Regions from separate parts of the Paenibacillus sp. LS-5 genome, predicted to be linked through region 2. Evidence: riboswitches for the same ligand, from Rfam matches in the RefSeq annotation. Region 2 holds a riboswitch; each other region holds the start of a gene.
What was found. A riboswitch is a leader RNA that binds a small molecule or an ion and turns the genes downstream of it on or off. The one in region 2 is predicted to bind cyclic di-AMP.
Positions count from the first base shown of each region.

Region 1: linked by a shared signal. The riboswitch ahead of AC0MA3_RS20570 (hypothetical protein) and the one ahead of AC0MA3_RS24760 (ubiquitin-like domain-containing protein) in region 2 are both predicted to bind cyclic di-AMP.
Region 3: linked by a shared signal. The riboswitch ahead of AC0MA3_RS02760 (APC family permease) and the one ahead of AC0MA3_RS24760 (ubiquitin-like domain-containing protein) in region 2 are both predicted to bind cyclic di-AMP.
Region 4: linked by a shared signal. The riboswitch ahead of AC0MA3_RS25365 (C40 family peptidase) and the one ahead of AC0MA3_RS24760 (ubiquitin-like domain-containing protein) in region 2 are both predicted to bind cyclic di-AMP.

Region 1 is NZ_JBWAVA010000016.1:45,832-53,336, forward strand. Features, by position in the region: gene AC0MA3_RS20550 (ABC transporter ATP-binding protein) at 1-335, shown strand, start outside; gene AC0MA3_RS20555 (ABC transporter permease) at 328-1,647, shown strand; gene AC0MA3_RS20560 (hypothetical protein) at 1,682-1,879, shown strand; gene AC0MA3_RS20565 (hypothetical protein) at 1,958-2,173, shown strand; gene AC0MA3_RS20570 (hypothetical protein) at 2,252-2,695, opposite strand; cyclic di-AMP (ydaO/yuaA leader) riboswitch at 2,865-3,034, opposite strand; gene AC0MA3_RS20575 (glutaredoxin family protein) at 3,341-3,580, opposite strand; gene ytxJ (bacillithiol system redox-active protein YtxJ) at 3,577-3,903, opposite strand; gene AC0MA3_RS20585 (SDR family NAD(P)-dependent oxidoreductase) at 4,130-4,852, shown strand; gene AC0MA3_RS20590 (ThuA domain-containing protein) at 4,890-5,525, shown strand; gene AC0MA3_RS20595 (MerR family transcriptional regulator) at 5,710-6,072, shown strand; gene AC0MA3_RS20600 (thioredoxin family protein) at 6,111-6,452, shown strand; gene AC0MA3_RS20605 (CHAD domain-containing protein) at 6,536-7,429, opposite strand.
Region 2 is NZ_JBWAVA010000025.1:43,811-51,315, forward strand. Features, by position in the region: gene AC0MA3_RS24735 (small, acid-soluble spore protein, alpha/beta type) at 71-247, opposite strand; gene veg (biofilm formation stimulator Veg) at 374-649, opposite strand; gene yabG (sporulation peptidase YabG) at 897-1,799, opposite strand; gene rsmA (16S rRNA (adenine(1518)-N(6)/adenine(1519)-N(6))-dimethyltransferase RsmA) at 1,902-2,786, opposite strand; gene rnmV (ribonuclease M5) at 2,783-3,334, opposite strand; gene AC0MA3_RS24760 (ubiquitin-like domain-containing protein) at 3,500-4,660, opposite strand; cyclic di-AMP (ydaO/yuaA leader) riboswitch at 4,952-5,180, opposite strand; gene AC0MA3_RS24765 (TatD family hydrolase) at 5,379-6,149, opposite strand; gene AC0MA3_RS24770 (HD domain-containing protein) at 6,204-7,487, opposite strand.
Region 3 is NZ_JBWAVA010000001.1:599,337-606,841, forward strand. Features, by position in the region: gene ymzB (protein YmzB) at 1-222, shown strand, start outside; gene murB (UDP-N-acetylmuramate dehydrogenase) at 288-1,199, opposite strand; gene AC0MA3_RS02750 (ABC transporter ATP-binding protein) at 1,369-2,175, opposite strand; gene AC0MA3_RS02755 (histidine phosphatase family protein) at 2,327-2,941, opposite strand; gene AC0MA3_RS02760 (APC family permease) at 3,081-4,898, opposite strand; cyclic di-AMP (ydaO/yuaA leader) riboswitch at 5,025-5,183, opposite strand; gene AC0MA3_RS02765 (disulfide oxidoreductase) at 5,411-5,842, opposite strand; gene AC0MA3_RS02770 (DsbA family protein) at 5,842-6,597, opposite strand; gene AC0MA3_RS02775 (ATP-binding protein) at 6,674-7,505, opposite strand, start outside.
Region 4 is NZ_JBWAVA010000028.1:13,561-21,065, forward strand. Features, by position in the region: gene motB (flagellar motor protein MotB) at 1-342, opposite strand, end outside; gene motA (flagellar motor stator protein MotA) at 326-1,126, opposite strand; gene AC0MA3_RS25340 (hypothetical protein) at 1,331-1,624, shown strand; gene AC0MA3_RS25345 (4a-hydroxytetrahydrobiopterin dehydratase) at 1,857-2,144, shown strand; gene AC0MA3_RS25350 (c-type cytochrome) at 2,277-2,633, opposite strand; gene AC0MA3_RS25355 (GNAT family N-acetyltransferase) at 2,729-3,214, opposite strand; gene AC0MA3_RS25360 (C40 family peptidase) at 3,443-3,934, opposite strand; cyclic di-AMP (ydaO/yuaA leader) riboswitch at 3,940-4,082, opposite strand; gene AC0MA3_RS25365 (C40 family peptidase) at 4,472-4,900, opposite strand; cyclic di-AMP (ydaO/yuaA leader) riboswitch at 4,958-5,096, opposite strand; gene AC0MA3_RS25370 (hypothetical protein) at 5,318-6,148, opposite strand; gene AC0MA3_RS25375 (M1 family metallopeptidase) at 6,160-7,505, opposite strand, start outside.

The DNA.
Region 1 (7,505 bases), on a different contig from region 2:
GGATGGAGCATGTTGAGGAGCTGTGCCGAAATATCACGATTCTTGACCGCTCCAATACAGTAGTGCAAGGTGACATTCGTGAGATTAAGAAGGGGTACCCGCGCGAAGAGGTTGTCCTGCGGACGGTGGGAGAAGTGAACGGACTGGATGAGATTCCTGGGGTTAACGCAGTGCAGAAGCAGGAGCGGGGTTATGTGCTCTCCATCGGCGATATTGGTGCAGCACAGCGTATTCTCCAGCACGCGATGGCAGTAAGTGAAATTGAGCATTTTGAAATCAAGGAACCAACCTTGAACCAAATCTTTATCAGAGCGGTGGGTGAATCTCATGAATAAGATGGGGACAATTATCAGCTTTACGTTTAAGAACAAAGTCAGAACCAAATCCTTCATGATTACTACATTGATTCTGGTGCTCTTGCTCAGCATCGGTATGAACGTGCCATATCTCATCAAGGTATTCCAAGGGGATGATGGGGCCAAGAACACACAGATCGGTGTTGTGGCTGAACAGGGGAACCGTACCGCTGAGCTCTTGCTGGCATATGCGCCGCCTGTGAATCCGGATGCGGATGCAGATAAAAATAAAGATAAAGATAAGGGCACCGTGGCTTTCACGGCCTTTACCTCGGCGGATGATGCTGCCCTGAAGAAGGGAATTGATGACAACACCATCGAAGGCTACCTTACCTTTGATGCCAAAGGCGGGGAAGGCGTGCCTCCAGTCACCTATCACAGCAAGGACGGGGAACTGGATGGAGATGTGCAGACTTACCTTCAGAGTGCACTGCAGCAGATCAATACACAGCTGATCGCCGGTGATAAGCTGACTCAGGAACAGGTAGCGGCGATGTTCGCGCCGGTGTCCATCGGCACCCAGCAGCTTAGTACGGATGGAACAGACGGTGGGGCGGCAGCAGATAAATCGAAGCCAGCTATCAATTATGTTATCGTCTATGTGCTTCTGATCCTCTTCTTTATGTCGATTACCATGACTGGAAATATGATTTCGGCAGAAGTAACCTCAGAGAAAAGCTCCCGCATCATGGAAATTCTGATTACCAGCGCTTCGCCGCTCACGCAAATGTTCGGCAAGGTGATCGGGATCTTCCTGGTCGGCCTGATGCAGATTGCTATTATCTCGGCAAGTATCGCCATCAATCTGATGCTTCCGCATAACGCCAGCATATTGACTGATTTTGACCTGGATCTTGGACAATTGAATTATGGCATCCTGGTATACGGTTTTATCCTGTATATTCTTGGATTCTTCCTGTATGCACTGATGTATGCTGCTGTAGGCTCCATTGTGAGCCGCACGGAGGATCTGGGCCAGGCCGTGATGCCGGTAATGATGTGTACCTTTTTGGCCTTCTACATTCCGTTGTTTAGCATCTCAGCTCCTAATACTATGCTTATCAAAGTGGCGAGCTTTGTGCCCATCACCTCACCGCTCAGCATGCTGCTGCGCATCGGTATAGGGGAAGTAGCGTTCTGGGAGATTGCCGTATCACTCATCATCTTGCTCGTGACCACCTTCGGACTGGGCTGGCTCGCCGCCAAGATCTACCGCACAGGCGTTCTGATGTACGGCAAACGCCCAAGCATCAAGGAGATCAGAAAAGCGATGAAGGCTTACAAGATTTGAGTGGAACCCACTAACTGTGTGAGGAGAGTTCAGGATGGATAAAAAGAAACAATCATTCGCGTTATTGATGTTTGCAGGTATGCTGCTCAATTCCGGAAGTTTGCTGATTTCTTCCGACGGATCGAATCTGCGCGATTTTGTACAGGGAGTAATGGCGGGAGCTGGGATAGCTATAATGCTGCTGTCCATCTGGACGTTTGCTAAGAACAAGGGCTTTAAAGACGCGAAATAAGCCAGACATCCGTTATCCGTTCATCTGGCGAAATCATGCTGTATAGTGTACCTTAGTAAGTAAGGAGTGGTAATGTTGATGAAAAAAAGACAAACGCCCTTACTGGTTGCGGCTTCGATTCTGCTGATTATCATCAGTAGTCTAATTCATTCAGAAGGCTCAACCTGGCTGGGTGCGCTGCAGACGTTATTGCTTGGTGTAGGATTATTAGGATGCTGCATGGCATTCCTGAGATTTGCCAAGGGCGGCAATGGTGCAAAAGACAAAAGAAGCAAAAAGGGCAAAAAAGAATAAGAACGAATCAGAAGCCGCGGTAGGTTGCCGCGGCTTTTTTGAATGATATCTATTCACTATGCTGCATGCTATTCGATCTTATCCGGCAGATAAATTTGATGTGGGCAGTGTAGCTTCATGTGCCGCCAGCAGTTCACGCATTTGCCGGAGCTGCGCCTTAAGCTCAGGCAGGCTCTTCATGAGGATCTCACTGATTTCCGTTAAGGAGAGCCGCATGCCATACCGGAGCGCATGCACAACCTGATCCTCCCAGGGCAGGCAGGCTGCAAGGCAGGCTTTGCGGTCTTGTGCAATCCGGGAGCAATACCGGATGCATGCGCGGTAGGCCAGAATGGAGAAGCTCTGCGGGCCGCAGCCTTTTCGCAGATAAGGCACATACAGCTCCGTGAAGCTCTTCACGGCAGCCGTCTCCGCTTCAGAACCCTGTCCCAGCAGCAGACTGCAGAGCGTAAGGATATTTTCGCTGTACTTTTCAACATATTCCGCAAATTCGGATGCGGAAGCCGCCGTGCGCGATTCCATTCCAGTTTCCTCCTCGGATTAGATACACCAGTTCGCCCAGCTTCCAGCCGCTCCCCCGGCGAAGCCCCGTTCCCCAAATATGTTGCGCAAAAAAGCCGCAGCAGAGGAGGACCTCTGCTGCGGCTTCCGTACAGGTTCAAATAAACCTGGCGCAAAAGCGTGGCGGATCAAGTTCTCTCTCTATACGCTTACGGGGTTAGCTGTCGGATTCGGGCGGTGAGAGTCGCCCTGCCTTGTGAGGCCGCATCTCTGCAGTCTCCTTTGGATTCACCCCATGTAGGCTTTTGGCCTGGTGGTTCCCCCGTTTCCCGTATGACGGGAATTCAGCGTTGATTGGTTTCCATGAATAAGTTCAAAACGAATCATACTCTTTCAGGAATATCTTTGTAAAAGGGAAAAAGGGAGTGGTTCCGTCAATTTCACATTGAAATCGGAAAGTTCAAAGGAAATAAACAGGTAAAACCATATATCTTGCCACTTATCGGCTCATTATCTCATTCGCACGCCAGTTTTTATATTTGGGGGATAATAAGGCTTGGAATCGCTGATATGAATGCGGATTCATTCATGCACCAGACAAAAAGATATCCGGGAGACTACTTCTCCCGGATATCTTGCTGCTCTAATTAGCCCAATGAATCTGATCTATTTGGCTGCTGCAATAAGCTTGTTCAGCTCGGGCAGATTGAATCCTTTGACGACATGTGCTCCAGATACAGTAACAGGAACGCCCATGAAGCCCAGCTTCTCAACCTCTTCCTGATAAACGGTACTGGTCATTACATCCCGTACTTCAAAAGGAATGTCCTGCTCCTTCATCAGCTGCTTCACCTGATTGCAGTCACTGCAGTTGGCTGTAGAATAAATGATCACAGGCTGGCTCATTGGCTCACAGCTTCCTTGAGGGCATCGCGGGTGATTTTCCAGTGGGAGGTGTTCCAGCGGACCTCACCATCTTCCAGCAGGAAGATTTGCGGAGACTCATGCTTGATCCCGAAGTCTTCGGCAATCTGGTTGGAGACCGGGCGGTCTTCAATCACATGAACCACAGCAGCGGTAGTGCCGGAGCTCTGGACATAAGCCTGGAATTCTTCATTCGCCTTGGCGCTGATCGGGCAGGTGGTGCTGTGCTTGAAGAGCAGTTTTTTACCGGGCTGGGTAATGTATTCATGCAATTCATCAAGACTGTGGATTTGTTGTATAGACATTTAGGTCACGCTCCTGGCAGTTTATTTTGCTAACAATTCGGTTGCTAGCAATGATATTCCTGATTGTAACATAGTTCAAAATTAAATCAAAAAGAAGATTCAGCAGGCCCTGAATAGCCCGATAGTCCAACAGAGGACGTTGTAAAATGACAATTGTCATGCTAAGGTGGAAGGGAATTGGCGATTTCTGTATACTGATGTCAAATAAAAGGGAGTGACCCATTCCATGAAAAAGGTCGCTTGTGTTACCGGTGCTGACCGGGGACTCGGGTTTTTCCTTGTGCGCTGGCTGCTGGAGAATCACTATAAGGTGTTTGCAGGGAGGTACATGGAGGAGTCGGAAGCACTGGAAGCACTCGCAGTTAAGTACAAGGGGCAGTTAATTCTGGTTCCGATGGATGTCGGCAGCAGTGACAGTGTAAAGCGTGCAGCACGAACCATTGCAGGATGCACAGGGCATCTGGATATGATTATTAACAATGCTGGAATTATTGATCGTGCGGATGATGCCACCATGCTGGTAGACATGAATGACACCGCGATGGCACGCATTTATAATGTGAATACGCTTGGCGCTCTTCGGGTCAGCAATTCGCTGATGGGGCTCCTGCTGCAGGGCAAGCACAAACTGATTGTGAACATCTCCTCCGAAGCTGGCAGCATTGGCCGTAATCAGCGGATTAATATGTACGGTTATTGTATGTCCAAGGCGGCGCTTAATATGCAGTCTTCTCTGCTGCACAACCATTTGCGGGTCATGGGCGGCCAGGTGATGGTCTTCCATCCAGGCTGGCTCCAGTCCTGTATGAACTGTGACAAGAATAAGGCCGCTCCTGTTACCCCTGAAGAATCTGCCCGCAAAATCATGGGAATTGTGCAGGAGCATAAGGCGCATATGGGCATGGAACCGGCTTTTCTTGATCTGGACGGAATCCCTTGGCCCTGGTAACAGCAACTTTTACTTAGAAGAAAGGCGTGGATGAAAAATGTCAGAATGGAAGGCACTTGCGCTGGGGAGCTATTCAGAGGTTAAATATCATCCGTTCTCCGGTGTTGACCGCGTGTTCGAGGAGCTGTTTGCCGGAAAGCTGGAGGTGAAATCTACGGAAGATTATTCATTGCTGAATTCGGTCAGCCTATCGGATTACAAGCTTGTGATAGCGTATACAGAATTTTCTGACGACAAAATAGCTCCTGAACAAAGCGGGGCTTTGCTCTCCTACGTAGCAAACGGCGGCGGACTGCTGGTGGTGCATAACGGGATTTCACTGCAGCGTAACCAGGAGCTGGGTGTGATGCTGGGAGCACATTTCACACATCATCCGGCCTACACCGAGCTTCACATGACCGTTCCGGCTACGGGGCATGCGATCATGCAGGGCATTACTGACTTTGTGATCGAGGACGAGCCGTATTATTTTGATATGCAGCCCCATTTTGAAACAACGGTTCTGGCCGAGTATTCCCATGAGGGGGCCAATCATGCGGCTGCCTGGTGCCATGAATTCGGGATGGGACGTGTAGTCTATCTGATGCCGGGTCATCATCTTCCTTCCTTTTCGGTAGAGCCGTTCCGGCAGATGATTACAAGAGGCGGTCTATGGGCGGCAGGGTTGCTGTAGTGCTTGATTTTACTTAAAGGAACTCATAGGGAATTATAGTGTGAAAACCAGCGGAGGCTTCTGTTGGTTTTTTCTTTTTGGGTGTTTGGCGACTTATCGGTAATAAAAGCCTTGACCCTGACACTAGTGTCAGGGTTTATACTAAGGTCAGACCATTTCTCATGAACCCCGGGGAGAACATACCATGAAAATAGGTGAGCTTGCAGCGCGGACGGGTGTCAGCATCCGTTCTCTGCGATATTATGAACGCCAGGGCTTGATCACTCCGCTCCGCCAGGCCAATGGATACCGCGAGTATTCGATCTTGGCCGTGGAGACCGTGGAGACGATCAAACTGTATTTGAATCTGGGCTTGTCGACCGAGGAAATCGCCGGCTTCTTGAATTGTGTACTGAAGAAAAAAGAAGCTTTCTGTGCAGAAGTAATGCCGCTGTACCGCAGCAAGCTGGAAGATATTGAACGCCAGCTCCTGCAGCTGAACCAGATCAAGATGAATCTGGAGGAGCGGATGGCTTCCATACAGCAGGAGCAGCAGGAATCAGAGTGACCTGAAAGGATTCACAGGCTGACAAGGAGGAGTGAACAATGACGATTATTCATGCAGGGCAAGCCGATACTGTGCGGAGACAACTTCAGGAAGGCGGAACCATACTGGTAGATTACGGAGCGCCGTGGTGCGCACCATGCCGGGGTCTTTTGCCGATCCTGGAGGAGCTGGATGAGGAATATGGCGGCAATATCACGATTCTCAAAGTGGATTGCGATGAATTGCCCGAGCTGGCTGCAGAGGCGGGAGTTATGGGCCTGCCAACTGTGATCGTATATAACGGCGGGCAGCCTATGGAAAAGTTGGTAGGACTGCGCCCGAAATCGGCCTATCAGGGTGTGCTGGACAAATTTACCGCAGCGAATGCGAATAGACGATAAATAAGGAAAGGCAGGAAGCTGTATGATACATGGCTTCCTGCCTTTTTGATAGGGGACGGGATTATGAATGCAAGGAAGAGCAGTTATTTCGAGTTCAACGGAAACGGCACTACTTCATTATGATGCAGCGCTTCGAGCACTTCAGCACTCAGGTTGTCCGTGAATTCAGTCCATACTTTACGGCCAACCTTCAGCTCATCACGGCCAATGGATTGGATCACTTCCAGCCATCCCCGTTTATCGTTGATAGCGCCAAGTTGCTCCTGGATTTCTTTGTAGATTTCCTCATGGGCGTGAAATTTCTGGTTAAGCGCAAAGGAAGCCGCATCAGCGGTATAACGCAATTCCTTGGCGGCAATCCGCAGCTCGTGCAGCGCATCGAAAGCCTCCTTGGATTCGGCCTCAGGACCCTTAAACAAGGTTTTGCAGGTTTTTTTCTTCTGCTCGAAAGCGACCTCAAGCTCACGCATGACGACATTCGGATCTCTTTTGGCCGCCAGTGCTTCAAGATCGCTGCTAAGGAATGCCTCCCACTCGGCGTCCAGTGTTATGCCGCTCAGCTTGGGCAGTGTTCGGGCCAGCTTCTTGCGGTATTTCTTACGTTCAGTCTTCTGGTACAGGATCACTGCCTTGAGCAGCTTGGCTGTTTTGGTTGCTCCGGCTTCCTTAGCCTGCTTCCGTCTATCCTTGAAGGATTCAATCAGCACGTCGGCGTCTCTAACCTTGCCTAGCCTTTTTTGCGATTTCTTGAAGGTGCTGTACAGATTCTCTGTAACCCGATGCTCCGGGTCCAGAATGGACAATAGCGTCAGCAGTTTGCGGCAGTTCACTCTGGCCTGATGGATATCTTCATCATCGAACTTCTTCAGTGCATCTTTGCTATAGTCACGGAAATTGATATACAGCTTGTTCAATGCCAGCTCCCATTGCCTGGCTTTACTGATGGGCCGGTCCTTCACTGTTAGCAGGTCAGTCATGCGGCTTCACTCCTTAAGGGTTGTGTGTAGCATGAGCTTGGTGCGGGACGATTGTTCTTCTATATCCTAAGGATAA
Region 2 (7,505 bases):
CAGCACATAACAAAAAAGGCACTGCCATGATGGCAGCGCCCCTCGCTACGCAGTCACTGCACGTACTTAATTAAGATTTGCGTGCGGCCTGCTCAGCCAGCTGAATTGCTCTTTTGACCATATTACCGGCATCCTGGGCTCTGATTCCACCCCAACCATCGCGTTCTACCGTCTCGTAAAAACCCAATTCCTTGGCCAGCTCCGTCTTCAATTCCTCAGACATCATTCCCCGCCTTCTACGGCTCATATCCGAAATCCCTCCTAAAAATGGTGGATGACAAGATTGTTGCTGCTTTAGTATGCTGCCAAGGCGGGAAGGCCATTCAGATGGATAACAAAAAACAGCCTCCCTGCAGGAGACTGCCATAAATCGTTAAGCTTTAATATACATAATCCGCATCTGCCCATCATCTTCGCAAACTGTGATTTCCACAGATTCGGTAAGTATGTCGGCGTAGCTGTAGGAGACTCGCTTGAAGGTTTGCTGCTCCTGATCCAGTTTGACAATAAATACAGAAGGGTACGTTTCTTCCAGGACACCGGTGCGTTCAACGGTTTTACGACGGCCACCGTTTGCACGCAACGTGATCTTATGACCGACGTGAGCTTCGAGACTGCGTTTAATTTCCAACAGCGCGTTATTAGCCATTGCCTGACGACCACCTCTTTCCTTGTCCATTATACAACTTTCTGTAATGATTGTCAAATCAAATAAACAATTATAGATGATGACAAAAACGTTGTCAACGGAATTTTTTTGGGATCTAGCAAGGCTGACATTAAATCCTTGTTAGCAGTAATATCAGAGTTTTGATTTTAAAAGCAAGAAACAGCATAACCAAAAAAAGCCCCGCTCGCACGAGGCCTTTCTGAAGGGTCTATTTGCATAGTATCAGCTACATGATCACCGAAGGTGCCACCTTTAGGGTAGACAGATTCTGCAGGCGGGGCATTCCAATTCGGAAGCTGCCACGGGTCTCGATTCCGCCCATCCCTTGGCTTCCGCTGATCGTATTGTTCAGCACATCCCCCAGACTGACGGACTCCCTGATGGAAGTAAAGGATGCTTTTGCTGCTATATAGACTGGATCCAAGGCATGAATCAGTATTCTTCCAGGCGAGCTGGCAAAGTTGGCACCTGCGCCGAGCAGTGCTTCGAAATGCGACTGGCAGGCTCCTGCTACAATCGTCAGTGTGTCAAAATTCCGCTCATATTCGCGCGCGACCCCAATCGCTGCAACGAAGTTTTGAGAATTTTTATAACTATTAAGGCTGTATAGATCATAAGTATGCTGCTGCTTGAGTACCCCATCATGTCCGGTAATGACTACTATATCCGGACGTACACGCGGCAACAGCCGGTACAGCGTTTCCGCCATCTTGGACTCATGGATATGATGTCCCTCGGCAGGGATCCTCAGCTGCTCGTACAGACTGAGACTCTTCTTCAAATACAGTGCATCACCGTCCAGGTGAAGCACCTTACCCGGTACTTCAAAGTAGGCCAGCTCCTGGGGAGACTGGGGCCTCCCCCCGAAGATAGACGCTCCGCTCCGCTGACTCTGCTCCTGCCGGTCTTTGCGCAGCCGGGTTAGCGACTCCGTAGCCTTAATCTGCGCCTGTTGTCCCCGCTCGGTAATACCGGTAGGTGGCACCTGCACCAAGTCTTCCAAAGGCGCATCCGCCAACAAGCGGAATTCAGTGCCTTTGATAACTGCCCCGTTATGCACAATATTCTCCACCCGAAACGTTACATCGCCACCGTAAGATTTGCGAACGACCAAGTCTCCTAAATTCATTTCCAACACCACCCCTACCCCATCGTATGGGCAAAGTCCCCGGTTGGTTCTTCATTGGTACTGATTTGAACGATATGAAAGGCCTAAGGTCGTTTTTCTTATCTACCCGATTCCAGCAGTAAGCAGCACGGCGCTTAGCCGGGCGTACTCCTCAAGACTGAGCGTCTCCCCGCGGCGGCTTGGTTCGATTCCTGCCTCGGCTAGCAGAGACTCCAAACGTTCACGTCCCTCTTCCGGAAAAAACCGGGCTTTGAGATTATTAGCAATGGTTTTACGCCGCTGTGTAAAAGAAGCTTGTACCACCTCGAAAAAATGCTTCTCATCAGCAACCTCTACCGGCGGACGCTCCCTCACTTTAAGACGGATCACCGCAGACTCCACATTTGGCTGTGGAATGAACACCGTGCGTGGCACCATACAGACCAGTTCAGGTTCACTATAATACTGCACAGCTATACTAAGGCTACCATATTCTTTCCCGCCAGGTGAGGCTGCCATGCGTTCAGCAACCTCCTTTTGGATCATCACGACGATATTATCGAGCGGCAGTTTTTCTTCCAGCAGCTTCATGAGGATTGGAGTGGTTACGTAATACGGCAGATTGGCGACCACACTCACTCTTTCCACAGCCGCAAAATCCTCAGCAAACAATTCCTGCAAATTCACCTTCAGCACGTCATCGTTCCGGATTTTGACATGCGGGTAAGCGGAGAGGACATCCCGCAGTATCGGGATTAGCCGCCGGTCAATCTCAACTGCCGTTACCGCTCCAGCGGATAGCGCCAGCCTTTCAGTCAAAGCGCCAATCCCTGGCCCAATCTCCAGTGCACCGGCTGCCTGATCCAGACCCGCAGCATCCACAATTTTGTCCAGGATATTCTGGTCAATCAGAAAATTCTGACCCAAGCTTTTTTTAAAGGAGAATCCGTAACGCTGAATGATTTCCTTAGTGCGTACCGGCGATGAAATATGATTGTTGCCACTCATGAGGTAATGCCTCCCTGATCAATTTGCGCGAGAGCATTTGAAAATTCCTCTCGTGTTATGCCAAACATCGCCAGCCGCTTATACAACTGCTTACCGTTACAGTATCCAATCCCCAGCAGATTACCCAGCACCATTCTCCGTTCCGCTGCCTGCGGATGCACCATCATTCCTGCAGCCATCAGATCCTCGAGCCCAATCAGAGCCGGGGCACCTTCAAAGGAAGTATGAACATGCTTAAGAGCGTGACGAATGGCCTCCGGAGAAGCGTTTTCCACTCCTATGTCACCTTTACGGGTAGCGTCTTTTTCAGGTATGAACGCATGCTTGCAGCCTGGCACCTTGGAAGACACAATCTTCCGGATGCGTTCACCGGCATGATCAGGATCTGTTAGAATAATGACCCCTCTGCGTTCCATAGCCAGTGCAATCTTTGCGATCACTTTGCGGTCCACTGCTGAACCTCCTGTTTCAATGGTATCCGCCTCTACAGCTCGTTTAATGGCAACTGTATCGCTTTTACCTTCCACAACGATTAATTCCTTGATCATTTTCTAAACTCCTTACTCTGCAACGCAAAAAGAAGAGGATTCGCTCCCCTTCTTATTGGCTAAAGAATGTATAAGTGATGAGCGGTAGGCTCTGAAATTCCGTAACAGTCTTAATTGCTACCCTCACTATATCTTATTAACTGTTAATTTGCAAAAAACTGCTGCTTAATTCAGCTCTGGCTTCACAGGCCCGATCACATAAATTGTACGTGATTTACGCCCAAAGTTACGGGCATTGCTCAGGGAATCATAGTAGACATCCACCTTGTTGCCTTTAATGGCACCGCCGGTATCCTCTGCACGGCGAAACCCAAGACCCTCAATATACACCCACCAGCCGATAGGTATTACGTTTGGATCCACAGCAATGGTCCGACCTTCCGTTACGCGTGTGCCGGAGGCCGTACGTGTACCAATCCCTGGCTCTTCAGAAGAATAAGCCGTCATGGATACATTTTTGATTATTTTTTTGTACTCAAAATCTATACCTGCTTTGCTCGCAACATTGTTGCTGTTTGTGCTGACTTTAGATGTTTTTGTGGTAGTGGTTGAATTGGAAGTTGCAGTAGTGGCTACAGCAGCCTTGGGAAGTGCTTTGGTACCAATAGCAATGATTTTGTCTTTGGTAACCGTCTGTACTTCCTTGCCCACCATGCGCATAGATGCCAGCTCGCCATCTTGATAGATTTTCTCGATATGCTGGACCATAACGCCCGGTTTGCCCGCTTGCGCAACTCTTACAGTTCCCTTTGTCAGGGAGGGGTCTGCGGTTTTAATAACCCGGAAAGGCAAATTTGTTGTCCGCTGTACCACTTGCTTGTTAATCCGGACAATTTTGATTTCCATGTCGGCAGAAACTGCGGTGTTGAGAGAAGGGTAAATCTTGTCATAGCTCTCCAGGCTGATGCCCAGTTTGTCAATCGCCTGACCGATGGTGTCTTCGGTTGTGTAGAGCGTTTTGGTTGTTCCATCCGCTGTTAGCTTAAAAGCCTGCGCATGGTTGATTACGACACGGTCGCCGTCTTTTATTTCATCACTAAGGCCAATAGATAATGCATCTTGCGGCTGCAGCGAAATTTGTTCTTTTGCCAGCACATCACTGAGCAGCGTATCCCGCGTCTCCAGCGTCTGTACCTTTCCATCTATTACTAAAGTTATTTCTTTAAAGCTTTGACCGTGTACGTACAGCAGAATTACTAGCGCGATAACGATTGATGCCGCGCCTGCAAGTGAAAGTACGCGAGGATTCACTTGCTTCCACCGTAATGCGAAAGACCTGCTGGATGATTGCGAATCATGGGATACTTCTGGTTGGAATACGCCCATTCTCTCCATCCTCCTTACATAGCCCCGTCGTCCAAGTTGTATAGCAAAGGTGACTGTATCACTTCTGACGAAACTAGGTTTGAGATTGCACAGGATACGCCCGCATTGCTTTAGCGTTTCCTGCTCATGGATCGCCTGCTCGGCATAGCTACTCCAGACATCTGTTATACAACAGTATGCTGGAAACATTCGCATTATTCAAAAAACAAAAAAAGCCTAAAAAGAGTTCACAGAGGACTCTTTCGTGGCTCTCCGGGTGTCAGAATACGCGGGAATGTTTATGCACGAGGTTTCCTCTCTTACTTGCGCTTACGGGGTTAGCTGTCGGGTTCGGGCATAAGAGAGACGCCCTATCTCAGGTCACCCGCTCACGGCGGTTGCCCTCAAATTCACCCCAAAGACCACGTGAAGAAATCAAATAAAGTCTGCGGCATTTCTGTGTTGTACCCTATGTACGGACATGCGGCAGATCATTATTGGTTCCCCCGTTCTCCATACGGAGACTCAGCGAGACGATCCATGAAAATGTGACTGTCACAGTAACAACAGCTCACTTCACTGAAAAGATGATATCCTGTTTTGATGCATGTTGTAAAGCACGATTCAACCACGTTTACGCAAAAAAATCATTAAAATATTGTAATAATCGGCCGTTTTTTTATTAAAAAAGTTTAATATATCGGCTATACTTCTTTTTTCACCGGATTTACTCCCGTTTTCAGACAATCCCAAATCGTTCCAGTGCGTTCGCATACGTTATTTCAGCTAATTCCTGTAAATCAATTCCTTTTATTTCCGCAGCTGCCTCGGCGACAAGCTTCACATATGCACTCTCATTTCGCTTCCCACGGAAGGGATGGGGCGTGAGATATGGAGAGTCCGTTTCGATCAAAAGCCGGTCCATTGGAGTCTGCGCAAGCACCTCTTTCGGCACTCTGGCATTCTTAAAAGTTACAGGTCCACCAAAGGACAAATGAAACCCTAGATCAAGGCACATTTTAGCCGTTTCCCAGCTCCCCGAAAAGGAGTGCATGACACCGCCAATCTCATTTGCCTTCTCTTCCCTCAAAATCCGTACCACATCCTCGTGCGCATCACGATTATGTATACAGATAGGCATTTTTAGTTCCCGTGCCATACCAATCTGTTTGCGGAATACCTCCTGCTGTATTTCTTTGGGGGAAGTATCCCAATAATAATCGAGCCCGATTTCTCCGATAGCCACCACCTTTTTATGGCTGCACAGAGAGGCAATCCAGTCCATATCCCCCTCCTTCATGTCAATCGCGTCCACGGGGTGCCAGCCTACTGCTGCATAAATATAATCATACGTTTCTGCTAATTTCATTGTCGTTGGAATCGTTTCCCGATTAAATCCAATATTAATCATCTTGCTGACTCCAGCCTCTAAAGCGCGTGCAATAACCTCCTCGCGGTCCTCGTCGAATTGCGGTGCATCCAGATGAGTATGTGTGTCGAATAAGCGCATGCTGAATCATCCTTTCAGTATTGTTTTCTATGATGAATTCCAGAAATTTTTGTATTATTTTGCAAAGATCTCAGCAATGGAAACAGGCAGCTGTGTAAGCACATTCTGTAGCTTATCCTGCGGAAAATAAAGATGATACCGGCCGCGGTGAATACCGCTGATCGAACGGACTATATCGGATACCTCAGAGATCTCCCGCAGTTTATCATGACGGTCCAGCAGCAAAATTTGTTTGCTGTCAAAACCCTCCCCTGGACGAAAAACATCATAAGGAAGATCTGTCGGATAATCAATCTCCAGATCGTAATCAGGATGCAGCCCGGCCCCCGCAAAACTGAGGCGGATTTCATCAATCGTCTCCGAGTCTAGGTGATCCATTTCTACATATTTATACAGTTTACGATGAATAAATCGGCTGCACAAGTCAGCTAATGTTTCATCGGATTCCAGAGTCCACTGCATAAATGCAGTCTGTACCAAGGCTTCATCCAGCAGTAAATACTGTTCCACATTAATCTCTCCACCAAATAAATCACTGAGCGGATTGATCATAAAACGGAAATTATACCCCTCCTGTAGAAGCTCTTTCGCCCTGCGGAATATCTGGCGCAAAATAATCTCCGAGCTGCGTGTAACCGGATGAAAATATACCTGCCAATACATCTGGTAACGTGACATCAGATAATCCTCGATGGCATGCATACCTGATTCCTTTACGACAACCCGTCCATTATAAGGACGCAGCATTCTCAGAATACGATCAATGTCGATTGTCCCATAATTCACCCCCGTATAATAGGCATCACGCAGCAAATAATCCATACGGTCTGCATCCAGAGGACCCGACACCAGGTTGACCACGATTTCATGCTCATACGTTTTGGCAATCACAGATGCAACCTTGCGCGGAAAATCTTCACTCACTTCTCGCAGTATGGCAGTGACTTCTGTGTTCTCCTGTATAATTCTGCATGTCCAGTCTTCGTGATTCATTTCAAAAGCTTCTTCTATAGAATGGGAGAACGGTCCATGTCCCAAATCATGCAGGAGTGCAGCACATAAAGTGAGCAGGCTCTCCTCCGGCATCCAATCCTTGTACCCGCTTCGTTCAAACTGGGAGATGATCCGCCGTGTAATTTCATAAACTCCAAGAGAGTGGGAAAAGCGGCTATGTTCAGCCCCGTGGAAGGTTAGATAGGAGGTGCCAAGCTGGCGGATTCGACGCAAGCGCTGAAATTCGCTGGTATTGATCAATCTCCAGATAATCGTGTCCTGAACATGAATATAATTGTGTACCGGATCTTTAAAAACCTTTTCTTCTGTCAGCGGTTGCATCATTAAGTTCAACTCCTTTAG
Region 3 (7,505 bases), on a different contig from region 2:
ACCGTGGATTATCGGGATGCCGAAGATGTCATTGATGAATATCTGGATAGTGCTCTGATTCTGCGAGGCACTGGCAACACTATTAACCGGGACGGCGAGCTTGTCCCCCTGCCCCAGTTGAATTACGAGATTGCTGTCAGCGGGCTTCAACTGGATGAAGTTAATGACGAGCGGGTTGAACTGCGGACGGACAGAGCCAAATATTCCATCTCCAAGAGCTGAATACTGCCCACTATAAAATAACAAAACAGGACGCATCCAATTGATTGCGTCCTGTGATATGTTAATTATTCTTCTCCGATAATCTCTACCTCTGTCTCTAACTCTACTCCGAACTTATCCTTGACTGTAGACTGAACATGGTGAATCAACCCTATATAATCCTTGGCCGTTGCTTGATTGGTATTAACAATGAATCCCGCATGCTTAACTGAAACTTCAGCTCCGCCGATTCTTGTTCCCTGAAGCCCGCTCTCCTGAATCAACTGCCCGGCAAATCTTCCAGGGGGACGCTTAAAGACGCTTCCGCAGGAGGGATACTCCAATGGCTGCTTGGATTCACGTTGGCAGGTCAAATCGTCCATGACCGCTTTGATATTCGCAGGATCACCTGGTTGCAAAGCAAACCGGGCCTCCAATACAATGAATTCGCCACTGGCGAAGACACTTTTACGGTAGCCCCATTCCAGCTCATCCCCCTGAAGAGTCACTAGCCGCCCTGCTTTACTGATAGCAAGTGCACTATGCAGCACATCTTTGACCTCTCCGCCGTATGCGCCAGCATTCATATACAGCGCTCCACCTACAGTTCCCGGAATTCCGCAGGCGAACTCAAGTCCTGCAAGACTTTTCTCCAAAGCAAATCGGGAAACATCGATAATCTTTGCACCACACTGGGCGTAAAGCAAATTATCCCTTAATCCCATATCGGTTAAGTCTGCAGTCTGCAGGACAATCCCGCGAATCCCTCCGTCACGGATAATGACATTCGAGCCGTTCCCCAGAACGGTCAATGGAATGTCGTTTACACGGGCATATGTAACAATGGACTGAAGTTCCTCATATGTCGCAGGTACCGTCAAAATGTCGGCCTGCCCGCCGATACGCGTAAATACATAACCTTGCAGCGCCTCCCCGCGCTTGACCACGCCAGTCGGAACCAGCTGCTGCAGATCCTCATATATTTTGCTGATATTCATATTCAGTGCTCCTTCGACTCCATAAAAATAATATTCCTTGATTCACTGTATAATCGTTAACTAGGGCAACCACAACTTTAACAACGAACAGGCTCCCTTGTCAATGACGGGAGCCTGTTGCCAACTGCATATATTATCATTATGAGTCACATTTCACATTTATAACCTATTACACCCCAACTGCACTGTATGCCGCCAGTTCATAAGGCAGACAGAGAGGCACACCGGTCCGCGGATCACGTACAATATCCGCTTCAATACCAAATACTTCCCGCAGTACATCAGGTGTCATCACTTCAGCCGGAGGGCCTTCACTGATCACATGTCCGGATTTGATCGCTACCATATGCTGAGCATAACGGGAAGCATGATTCAAATCATGCACGACCATAATAATGGTACGGCCTTTTTCCTGATTCAGCTTCTGCAGCAGATGGAGAACCTCCAGCTGGTGTGCCATATCCAGAAAAGTTGTCGGTTCATCCAGGAACAGAATATCCGTCTGCTGGGCCAGTGCCATCGCAATCCAGGCCCGCTGACGTTGCCCTCCGGATAGACGGTCAATGGGACGGTCGTGGAACTCTTCCATACCCGTCACTGAGATCGCATTTGCAATAATACTATGATCTTCCAGAGTAAGCGTACCAAAGCCCTTTTGATGCGGATAGCGGCCATAACTTACCAGTTCTGATACAGTAAGTCCATCCGGTGCAGTGGGGTTCTGCGGCAGGATCGCCAGCTGCCGGGCTACTTCTTTGGTCGACAGATTATGGATCGACTTGCCGTCCAGCATCACACTGCCGCTCTTGGGCTTCATGATACGCGCCATTGTCTTGAGAATGGTAGATTTCCCGGAGCCGTTCGCCCCTACCAGGGCTGTGATTTTCCCTGTTGGAAGAGACAGGTTCAGTCCTTTGACAATCAATGCCTCCGCATATCCAATACTTAACTGCTCTGTGTTCAAACGTTCCGGCATCCTCTTCACTCCTATACATCAATAGAATCCTATATGTAATATCCGATCCGGTTAAAGACTTGTCTTTTACGTCTCACTCCATTAAATGATATTGATTCTCATTCTCTATGTCAACATAAATATTTAGTTTTTTGCACGCAACTGTTTATCTTCACAGATGCTGTGTAAGGTTTTCCAGTGAAATTCTCCACTCTCCTTCACAATACTCTATTTTATGTATACTTGTGTAAGAAGCCGAAAATGCTTTTCGGGTCTTGTTAGTCCATTCCAATCCTCTCAAAATATGATAGATTATATTAATGACTCCACCATGCGTAACAACGATTACATTTTCAACAGGATGGTTTCGCACTTGTTCTTCACATAGTAGGGTAAATGTTTCTTTTATACGTGTAAAAAATTCAATGGGACTTTCTCCGCCAGGATAACGTTCATCCATCCGTAAACCCGAGAAGTACAGATTAGGGTATCGTTCATCCACAATTTCATTGGGCATGCCTGCAATAACCCCATTGTTCGTTTCTCTCCAATCTTCGCTGCTTTCAACTCGTAATCCTAGTGCTCTGGAGATCTCATTTGCTGTATCTAATGCCCGTTGCAAATCGCTGCTTAGGATACGATGTATATTAAAGGACGATTGGTTTTCCTTAAGGTAAAGCCCCAGCTTCTCCGATTGCCGATATCCCTCAACAACGAGTCCTCTTTGACTCCACCCTCCACGAAATCCTTCATCATCAATTCCATGTCTTATGAAATAAATGGCCATTTGCATCTCCCCTTCTATTTTTTCGGATAGGCATAATAATACCATATTAATATAAAATTCACTTTCACCTTTTCTTCTTAATACAAAAGAGCCGCTCCCGAAGTATCCGGAAACAGCCCTGTTAATGTAATACATCTATTTATTTATGCAAATGATAAGGCACTGTCGCTACGATGATATCTTTTTGATTCATCAGATAAGAGCGGATGAACAAGCTGGTCTGGTTATGCAGGATCGCCTGCCACCAATGCTTCGTTATAAACTGCGGAATGAGTACCGTGATATGGTCGGTAGAAGCGGTCTTCCACTCCACTGTATCAATGAACTTGACAAGCGGACGAAGAATGCTGCGATACCGGGAACGTAGTACAATTAAGCGCACTCCCGGATTCCATTCCTCCCACTTTTGTTCCATTTTGTTAATTTCTTCTTCATCAAATCCAACATACACGGCTACCACATTATCCGTTAAGGACTTGGCATAGCTGATGGAATGCAGAACTGCACGGGTTACACCTGCGACAGGAACTACTACGGTGCTTCCTTTGATACAAGGTTTATCCGTTTCCGGACAAATACGCAGCTGATCTGCTGTATTGAGATAATGGCGGTGAATCCGGTGGAACACGAACATTACAACCGGCAGGAAGATAAAGGCCATCCATACACTCGAGAACTTCGTGATGATAAAGATCAGAGTAATGGTCAGGGTAGTAAGCATCCCCACCGTATTCACAGCAAATTTATTTTGCCAGCCTTTAGGTTTGGATTTATACCAGTGCACCATCATACCAAGCTGGGACAGGGTAAAAGGAATGAATACACCCACTGCATACAAAGGAATCAGACTTTCTGTATTTCCATGAAAAGCAGCGACAAGCAGGGCTGATAATACACCCAAGAAGATAATGCCGTTAGAGAAGCCCAAACGGTCGCCTCGGACCATAAAGGCATGGGGCAGATATTTATCTTTGGCAAACATAAACGCCAGCAGCGGGAAAGCTGAGTAAGCCGTATTGGCTGCAAGGAAGAGAATTACAGCAGTAATCCCTTGAATGAAGAAGTACAAACCACCGCGTCCAAAAGTAGATTCAGCAATTTGGGATACAACTGTAGCTTTGGTATCCGGTGTAATTCCGTACCAGTAGGCGAGCAGCGTGATTCCTGTAAACATACTTCCAAGGATAATTCCCATCATCATCAAGGTTTTGGCCGCATTTCTCTCAGCAGGTGCCTTGAAGTTTGGAATTGCGTTCGATACCGCCTCTACTCCTGTAAGGGCCGAACAGCCGGAGCTGAAGGCTTTAAGCAGTAAAAACAAACTGACATTCGATACAGCAGCCCCGATTTCTGGAACATTGGCGTGGGCTCCGCCGGTTGCATATTTGAATATTCCCGCAATGATCAACACGAAGATCGATACTACGAACAGATACACAGGAATAGCAATGAACGATGCAGATTCCGTAACGCCTCGCAGGTTGACAAGGGTCAAGAGCAGAATAACGGTTACGGCGATTAGAACACTATGATTATGAAGATTAGGAAAAGCGGATGTGATCGCATCCGTCCCTGCCGACGCACTAACCGCAACGGTCAAAATATAGTCGACCAGGAGCGATCCGCCTGCTAAGAGTCCAGTAGGAACCCCGAGGTTGCTCTTGGCAACGATATACGCGCCTCCGCCTTGCGGATAAGCAAAAATAGTCTGGCGATAGGATAAAATCAAAATAGCCAGCAAGCCCAATACGGCTAATGCAATTGGCAATGAGTACCAGATAGCTGTGAAGCCTGCGGCTACCAGCACAATCAGGATTTGTTCCGTTCCGTAGGCTACAGACGAGAGCGCATCAGAAGACAGGACAGCCAGTGCTTTCACCTTGGATAACTTTTCATGATCGAGTTCGTTCGACTTCATCGGACGCCCGATCAATAGTCGTTTTACCTTGCTTACCATTGTAGTAACAGTTCCTCTCTTTGCTTACGTTGAAACGGTAATACCGTGCGCTGTTTTCATTGGTGGATTTCATAAATGCAGGCACAAAAATAAGCATACGGAAATGATCCGCATGCTTACGCATCGTCATTATCCCACCGTTGCTTACGAGGTTAGCTGGCGGATTCGGGCTGTGGTAGCCCTACGGTTATGGCCCTTGCGGACCGTTCCCGATTCACCCCTTTGGCGCTTGGCCAATGTTGGTTCCCCCGTTTTTCCTTACAGAAAATTCAGCGCATATTCAACTTCTCACAAGGTCTAATGATAGTCTACAATGCCTCTTCCGTAAAGCGGTGAAAAAAATGAAAAAAGAATGAAAAAACATCCAATTTACGCAAAACAAAGATGAGGGATATAGCGATCTTTCATTCTCTGCGAATATCCCTTCATACCGGGTTTTTTCATGATTTTTATCTATATTTGTGTCAGAAATTTCAGGAATGATTGCCCTCTATATTCTGCTGTGGCTCTGTCTAGTCTACGGTGTCCTCTTTACGCCCGGTCCAGAGCAAAATCGTGATTAGAGCAAATGCGATCAGGGCAAGTAAAGGGATCGTAATGAACCCGAAAAAATTAAGATAATCTTTATTACAGGGTACGCCAATCGTACATGGGAGCACCTTGCTGAGTGCAGGAATCTTCTGCTCGGCATAATGATAAACACTTATGCTGCCCCCAATTAGACTTAAAGGAAGCACATAAGGAATTATCTTTTTGTCATTCCGGTATGTGGCAATGCCCAGCAGGATGAGCTGCGGGTACATAAATATACGCTGGAACCAACACAGCTTACATGGCTCATACTTCAGGACCTCGCTAAGATACAAGCTTCCCGCTACCGCAATAACGGACACGAACCAGGCCAGATAGAGGCAGTGGCGCCTGCAGAACGTAGAGAACTTCATCACTCGGCGCTCACTGCTTCGGAAGCAGACTTCATCTGTGCATCTATGGCTTCCATATTGAATGGCTCCTCTACTTTGTATCCATTAATAAATACAGTAGGTGTGGAGGTGACTCCGGTATCCTTGGCAAGAGTAATATCCTTTTGCAGTTCACTTTCATAGGTCCGTTCCTTGATATCCTTGCGCAACAGATCTAAGTCAATGGGCAGCTTTTCCTTCTCTGCCAGACTCACCAGAAAATCCTGTGTAGCCCATTCAGCATTTTCATCCCCTTGATTGGCATAAATTGCATCGTAATAAGACCAGAAAGCATCACTATTCTGATGATATACCGAGAGGGCTGCCAGAGAAGCCGTTTCAGAATCCGGACCGATAAAGGCCATATTTACGAAGTAAATAGCTGCTTTATTCTGATTCACATATTCCTGAGCCAGCTGTGGCTTGATGACACCTGCAAAATTGGCACACGCCGGGCATTTGAAATCACCGAATTCGACGATTTTAACCGGTGCATCCGCTTTGCCCAGTCTTGGAAGCTCACTGTAATTGAATTGAACCGCTTCGCCTGAACCTGCATTGGAAGAAGAGTCCTTCGATGCCAAAAGAATAAGCACGGTGAAGATAATCACTACAATGGCCACTGTGCTAATAATCAGGATTCTCGTTTTCTGCTTGTCCTGTTCCTGTTGTGCCCTGCGTTTCTCCGCTTTGCTTAATTGGGGAAGCATGACATTGTTTTTATTTGATTTGTTCAAATGAGAGTTCCTTTCTGTCCCGTCGGGACTGTTGTGGTGAAGGTATTTCCTTTAAAATTATATAATTAAAACTCTCTCATTGGCAAACCTCCTGTTGAGGAATAGGTTCCATCCGCTGCAGAGGGATTCTGAAGCTAAAAACACTCCCCCCGCCTGTGGCATTTTCCGACCAAATGCTTCCCTCCATAAGTTCTACGAGTTTCTTGCAGATCGCCAGCCCGAGACCTGTGCCGGGATATTTGCGGGTATGGGAAGCATCTGCCTGGGAGAAAGGCTGAAACAACATTTTATACTTATCCGGCGTGATCCCAATCCCTGTATCCTTCACCGTGAATTCAAGAACCATAGACGCACCCAGAGCGCTGTATGGAGCTACGGATACTGTTATCCCCCCATGATGAGTAAACTTGACTGCATTGCCGATTAGATTAACCAAAATCTGCCGGATGCGCGCGCTGTCGCCGATGAACAGTTCCGGAACGGCGGGGTCCAGCTGAAGTGACATTGCCAATTCTTTTTGGGTGGCAGCAACCTTGAAAAGGTTCATACACTCCCGCATCAAAACAGGAAGATTGAAATCCGTTTTTACCAGCAGTATGTTTTCTGCTTCCAGGCGGGATATATCCAGAACATCGTTCATCACATTCAACAGGGCATGACTACTCGTATATTGAAGTTTTAATAAGTCCAGTTGCTCCGGAACTGTAATTTCCTCGGCGAGCAGCTGGTTAATGCCAATAATACCATTGAGGGGTGTACGGATTTCATGACTCATCGTAGCCAGGAATTCAGTTTTCATCCGCGCAGCGCTTTCAGCGGCATTTTTGGTGATTAGAAGCTCTTTCTGTTGTTCAGCTAGCGCTGTGATATCTTCTGCAATAATATAGATGAAGTTCTCTTTTTCGCTC
Region 4 (7,505 bases), on a different contig from region 2:
CTTCTTCAGCTTCTCCAGTTCCTCTTGCTCTTTTTGTTTCAATTTGGCAAGGTCCGCCTTACCGGTATTAGGGGCAATGACATTGTTCATTTTATCTTGTTTACCCTGATCCAGTTGCGTATTTGTAGGAGCATCGGATTTATATTCCAAAACTCCAGACCCTCCATTCAGTGCTGAACTGAAAGCCTGTGACATTTCTTCGAATTTCTTCGCATCTGTTGCACTCATCGCATACATTACGAGGAACAGGGCTACCAGCAAGGTCATTAAGTCGGAATAGGGCAATAACCAGGTCTCATCGGCGTGTTCTTCATGCTCCTCATGTCTAGTCTTTTTGCTCACTAGAAGCACCCTCCTTGTCACTCAGCTTTGCGCGTTCCGCTGGTGTGAGGAAGACAGACAGCTTCTGGTTGATAGCGATTGTGGATACGCCGGATTGAATGGATAACAGCCCTTCCACCATCATCAGTCTGACCTCAATTTCCCGCTTCGACAGACGCTTAAGCTTATTTGAGATAGGATGCCAAAGGACATAACCCGTAAAGATACCGACCAGGGTGGCAATGAAAGCGGCCCCGATGGCGTGAGCCAGTTTTTCCATTGCACTCATATCGGCTAGTGCTGCAATTAGCCCGATAACGGCCCCGAGAACCCCGAGTGTTGGTGCGTACATACCGGCTTGAGAGAAGATCAGAGCTCCGGCCTTATGCCTATCTTCAGTAGCATGGATATCTTCCATTAGCACATCACGGACAAACTCCTGATCGTTGCCGTCAATAATCATCCGCATACCATTACGAAGAAAGTTGTCTTCAATTTCGTCGACCTTAGATTCGAGGGCAAGTAAACCTTCGCGGCGGGTAATGGAAGCCCACTCCATGAACATGGTGATAAGGTCCGATTTGCTGACCATTTTTTGTTTTACGAAAATTAGCTTTAACAACGAGGGGATTTTTTTTACTTCCGAGAACGGGAAAGCCATAAATATAGATGCGGCTGTACCCAAGAGGATAATTACGTAAGCTGCAGGTGCATTTAGGGCATGCAGTGGGGCGCCCTTTAGATACATCCCCCATACTAATGTAACCAGACCAAAAATTAAACCTATAATTGTTGAAATTTCCATTATGCACCTCGTCCATGAGAATTAAGATGTGATCCGACTATACCGCGTGTATCATCCATGAACAGCGGCGGGACACTCTGCGTCTGATCAATTAACGTATATTCTTATTTATCGACAGGATTCCCTTTTTTGTGAAGTCATTTTTTCGGCTATAATGAGTAAGGCAGGTTATTATTCATCTATGGAGAAAACGGAGTGATTGACGTGGGTGTGAAGCATGGCAGAGATTATAGTGAAATTCTTAGTGAACTGACAGAAGCAGTAGGAAGGATTTCTGACGGGTATGTGTTTTTTGAGATGGAACCCGATGAGTGGCAGGAACTGCCGCAAGAATCGAAGATGGAGGTTTGGGAAGCGCTCGCTGAGGATTTATTCTACGCCTTGGGTAATGAACCGGTTATTGAGGTTGGTAGTGGCGTTGTAATTTACGATAAGGAAACACATCGGATAAATATTTTGCTGGGCGAAGAAGATCTGGCTTCAGTCCTTTTGGTCTAAAACAGGTAGCCGCCGATAGCCGGTTTGCCCGTAGCCTGTGCCACGTGGTAAAATTGATAGAGCTAGGTTCTACTTGCCAGGATTTACGAATACAATAAACCGAAAAATAGCCCTCATCCTGGCGCATCCCTTGGACTTATATAAGCTGAGGGATGTTTTGTTTAAGGCACCCTCACACATTGTGAAGGAGATATAAGGATTTTGTTGTTAATCTAGTAAGGGAGGAAGAACATTGCAATTTACGGAAGAAGAGCTGCGGGAGCAGGCGAGCAAGCTGGAAGGATGGAAGCTGGAGCCGAGTACCCTGGTGCGCAAATACATGTTCAACGAATATATGAAGGGCATTGCTTTTGTGGATGAGGTAGCAGCTATCTCGGAAGCATTCGAGCATCATCCGCATATTACAGTTGACTACAAAACTGTCGTCCTGCGTCTGTCTGCTGTGGGTGAAGATGGCCTTACGGCACTTGATATCCGGCAGGCCCATGAATTTAATGAGGCTTTTGAGAAGAATCGTTAACACTCCAACCCTTGCAGGACAGATTAGAGATTGGAAATTCATATCCCTTATATAAAAAATGCCCTGTACGGGATCTACATGATCCTTGTACGGGCATTTTGTGTTACGGAGGTGATGTAATAATGAGGAGAACTACTTCTTCTCCGCAAGCCACATCGCTACATTCGCGATCTCCTCGGGCGCCAGCTTATCCTTGAAAGAAGGCATCTGTCCGCGGCCCTTGGTGACAATGGTATAAATCTCTCCGGCGTCATGCTTGCCGCCTTCCTGCTGGAGACTAGGGCCGACAGCGCCCTGGAGCTGGTCACCATGGCAGGTGATGCAATTAGCCTTCACTGTAGCCTCGGCGCTCGCCGCATCCATCTGTACTTCGGGCATTGTTGGTTTGTTCTCCTCAGCGACTTCGGCTTTGCCGGGCAAGGTGAACATTAAGATTACCGCAAAGGCACAGGCGGCAAAAAACAAACCGCTCATGATCCATTTCTGCATCTGCATCCGTCCCCTCCTTGTAAGCTGCTTCCTACATTATACAAGAAGGTAAAGCGTTATCATAGCATTTGTGACAAAAAAATGAATGATTTGTGCTATTTGTTATAGACCATACAATAAAATGGCTTATCTCCCGTCGGAGTCCGGCGTTCATAAGTATCTGTAATAGTAAATCCGCTTTTTTGATAAGCGCGAATCGCCCTCTGGTTCCAGGTAAGCACCTCCAGATCAATCTCACGCTCCGGATAACGTGATAGGGCTTCCTTGACGATCGCATTCATGAACAGATGACCCATACCCTGCCCGCATAGATCAGGCCGCATGCCAATTCCAAGCCGGACAACACCCTCCATCGGGAATAGCTGTGCAAAACCGCAGAGGATACCTTGGCTATTCAGCACAGAAACATACTGCTCGCTACGCAGCCGGGGATCACCGAATTCAACATCTAAGGCCTGCATTTGCTCCCAGGACATCCAGCCATAAATGTTGTATGGAGGTTTATATACCCATTCACATATTTCTGCAGCGTGATTCACTTCCATGGGGACAACGTAAAAAGTTACAGAAGAACTAATCATCCGCTATCCGCCTCCCTTCAGAATGAAACGTTATATCATAATTATATACAAAACCATTCCATTTCGACGCATAAAAATATATTTTTAGAATTAGCAAAAATCGCGGTTTTTTATGTTTTGCAAATAACGAGGAGGGTAAGTAACTTTTATAGAGACAAAAAAACAAGCCCCCTCCAAGATTTCGGCAAAAATCCTGGAAAAGAGCTTGTTCAGTTACAATATTAGACCTTATTGTACATCGTCGTTATCTTGTGAATCAGTAGCAACTGCTTGATAAGCATCTGTGCTCATAATTCGTTTGGCGCCAACGTAGCGGTTGACGTAGTAGCTGTCACTCAGCGAGCTGATGGTTACACCGCGCTTGGAAGAAGCGTGTGCGAACTTGCCTTCACCGACATAAATGCCGACATGGGATATTCCTTTGCCGCTTGTATTAAAGAATACAAGATCGCCTGGTCTAATGTTATCACGGGATACGGCAGTACCCATTTGATATTGGGAACCAGACTGGTGAGGAAGGTTGATTCCAATCTTATCAAACACATACATGGTAAATCCGGAGCAATCAAACCCGTTAGTCGAAACTCCGCCGGATACGTATTTAGTACCGATGGCTTTGTCGATAACCTGGTCCATCTTGGAGTCTGCGAAAGCGCTTCCCGCTCCGATGGTAAGAATGATGGAAAAACTGAGTAGTGCGGCTGCCAGCTTCTTCTTCAAAAGTAAATACCCCTTCCAAATGCCTACGAGGTTAGCTTAAGGGTTCGGTTGAAGGTCCCCTATGACCCCTCTGTGAATAGGAGGTCAATTCACCCAAAATCGGTTCCCCCGTTTCCTTAATAATTAAGGAACTCGGCACGACTGTTGATTAGGATTAGCTTACGGATCAAACAATGACAAAACCTTTGTAAATCAGGTTTGAATAATTACAAAAATGTTACTATCGACTTACTGCGATAATTGTAACAAAGACAGAAGCAGTTGGCAATCACTAAAAGCATATAAATACATATTTTTTGAGCCTTTTAAGAGAAAAATGCCTAATTTGCGCTTGTTTATTACTCCGTAAGTTAGAGGTATGGAAGATTTATCTGGAATATTTATCAAAAAGGGTGTTTCAAAGCTCTAAAAAGTGTGTAAAAGGGAGAATAAGGAAAAGGAAAAACCCGGAAATGATTACGGCAATAATCAGTTCCGGGCTCGTATAAGTTACATTTAGTTGTTAGAGGTGTGATTTTGAGGGGATAAAAACTTCAATTAGTCGTAGGCAACGGTCTTGTAAGCTGTAGTGCTCATCACTCGTTTAGCGCCAACGTAGCGGTTGGCCCAGTAGGCTTGACTCAGCGAAGAAATATTTACACCGCGTGAACTGGAAGATTGTGCGAATTTGCCTCCACCGACATAAATGCCGACATGGGAAACTCCTGATCCAAAGGTATTGAAGAATACCAGATCGCCTGAACGCAAGTTGTTCCGTGATACGGATGTTCCCAGGCTGAATTGTGCCTTGGACGTGCGTGGTAGGGTAAGTCCGACACTTTTAAAAACATACGAGGTGAAGCCGGAGCAATCGAAACCGTTTGTGCTGGTGCCTCCGAATTTATAGGTGGTTCCAATAGTTTTAGCAATGACGCTGTCCATCTTCGAATCAGCGGAAGCGCTACCAGCTCCGATGGAGAATACCATTACTAGTCCAAGTGCTGCTGCGGTACATTTTTTCTTAAAATTCTGACTTCTCAAAAGATGTACTCCTTCCAAGGCCTGCGAGGTTAGCTTAAGGATTCGGTAGAAGGTTCCCCTATGACCCCTCTAAAGCGAGATCAATTCACCCAAAATATGGTTCCCCCACTTCCCGGTGCAGGGAATTTGGCGTTTTATGCACCAGAAGAGCGACGTGTCGACAATTTGCAAATGCTTGTAAGTTTATTGTGTTTGAATGTGCTGCGTCTTAAAGATTACAAATTTGTTACTAGTAGTACAGGCATCATTGTACCAGAGGATTTACAGTTTTGCAAATACACTTATTTACTTTGTAATCCAAAAAAAGAGTCCCGCTCCCTCAAGGAGCAGTGACTCTTTTTTTATGCCGGCAAATTGCAGTATTTATTGTGGAAATGATTTACTGGACCAGAGATGGTATTGTGCGGCGATTCCCCACATTTTGAACAGTGTAGTGGGGAGGGGAGAGAACTGCCTCAGCAGAAGTGCCGGCATCCCGGGACAAAAGATCGACATCCCGCCACAAGCAAGCATCATTACCAATCCCCCTGCTCCCATCACCGCCGATACTCCCACTGAAGGAATGATTACTTTCAGACAGACCAGCAGAGAAGACAGGGTTCCTGTACCACCTGTATAACCGAACTGCATGTACAGCAGCATTTTTCGGATGAAGAATAGATATAATAGCCAAACCAGAATGTAGGGTACCAATTTCAGCAGCAGCTTATAATCCACAATTCCGGTAAGCAGCAGATCGTACATTCTGGGAAGAAGCCAGTAGAGCGGCAGCGCTGTAAGCACCCATTCTGCAAGACTGAACAGCAACACCGGAAGCCCATATAGCCGCATACCCGGAAAAAAGAACATTCCACGCTCGCCTTTACGTTCCTGATGAAGCTCATGGAGCAATCCTGCCCGGATGAATGGTGATAGCAGGAGCCTTATTGCACTTAAACCCAGCAGCATCCAGAGCCATTGTTGAACACCGGAATGTGTGCTTAGTGCGATCTGTCCCTCCACATAATACAGAAGCCTGCCCATTGCACTGCCACCCGCATCCTGATCAGGGTAACGCAGCAGTATCGGAACCACTGCGCTTTTAACAAACTTGTACATGAAATAACTCCAAAACAACCTGTAGATAAACAACAGAATCAGTATATAGAATTGTTCCTTCATGCTGTACCAGCCGCGGGATATCGATCTTTTCACAATCCTTCACCTCACCAGACAAGAGTTCCGAGCAGATTTTCAATCAGGTTGGTTATGCTAAGCGTCCAGCGAGAGAGCGTGTCGGGTTCCAGTTCTGCCAGTCTGAAATTATTCAGATGCCTACTCTCCAGCAGGATGGAGTGCCCGGGATCAATCTCTGCCGATACCAGCGGCGCTTTGTAGGAGAGTTGAAACGTAGTTTTCTTGTCTTTTGCATTCCAATATCTTTGAACGGTATATCCATCCGAAAAGGTGAACTTCACAGGCACCTCTTCGTACTGGCTGCTCTTGTTGCTCACGGTGACCGATGAATCATAACGGAGATTTTCTGTGCCGGTCCCTTTTTTGTGAACGGTATTGATAATGTCATCTACAGCAAAATCAGGAGCACCACCACTGTATACATATTGATCAAAGTAGGCTTGCCATGATTTTTTGGTCACTTTTTCTACGATCTTTTGAAAATCGGCAGTGGAAGGGTGCTGGAATCGGTATTTGCGGGCATAGGCAGCCATGATGGCATCCATGGTTTTGGTGCCAACTTGCTGTTCAATATCTTTGAGCACCAGTTTGCCCCGGATGTATACGTTGCGTGTATAAGCATCATCACCTGTATATTTCCAGGTCTCCAGATTGAGCGGCTGTGATGAGGTAACCAGACTAGACTGAAGCGCTAAGTTGGGTGCTACGCCATATTCCTGTTCCATCAGCCGATCTTCTGCATATGAGGTGAAGCTCTCATCCAGCCAGGCCTCCTCAAATTCATTGCTGGCGATCATGCCATAAAAAAACTGATGCCCGATTTCATGGATAACAGTACGCTCAAGCTGGGTGCCCGGGGCATCCTCGGCTGCGCCGAAGGCGGTGATGAGTGTGGGATATTCCATCCCGCCTGCGCCATTCCCAGCCTTTGGCGGAACAACGATGGATAGTGTCGAGTAAGGATAAGAACCGTACCATTTGCTGAAGGCACTTAGAGCAGCTTTGGCTGCCTGGAAGTACCGCTCCTTCAAATCTTTGTGCACCGGGTCCAGATAGAGCTTAATCCTTACCCCGGGCACTCCGGGTGCCGAGAAGGCTTCCTCTGCAACCACAAAGTCGGGAGAGGCAGCCCAGGCAAAATCATGGACATCATCAGCGTAGAACTGATAAATCTTCTGATCCTGTTTCAGCTTGGCGGTCTTCACCGGAAATCCGGTTGCTGCGACAGTGTAATTGGCGGGTACGGAAAGAGTGATACTGTATATCCCGAAGTCGCTGTAGAACTCGGAGGTGCCGTGATACTGGTGCAGATTCCATCCTTCCTGCTTCGCCCCGCGGGTGCCGGCTGGCTCATACACGCTAAGTTTGGGAAACC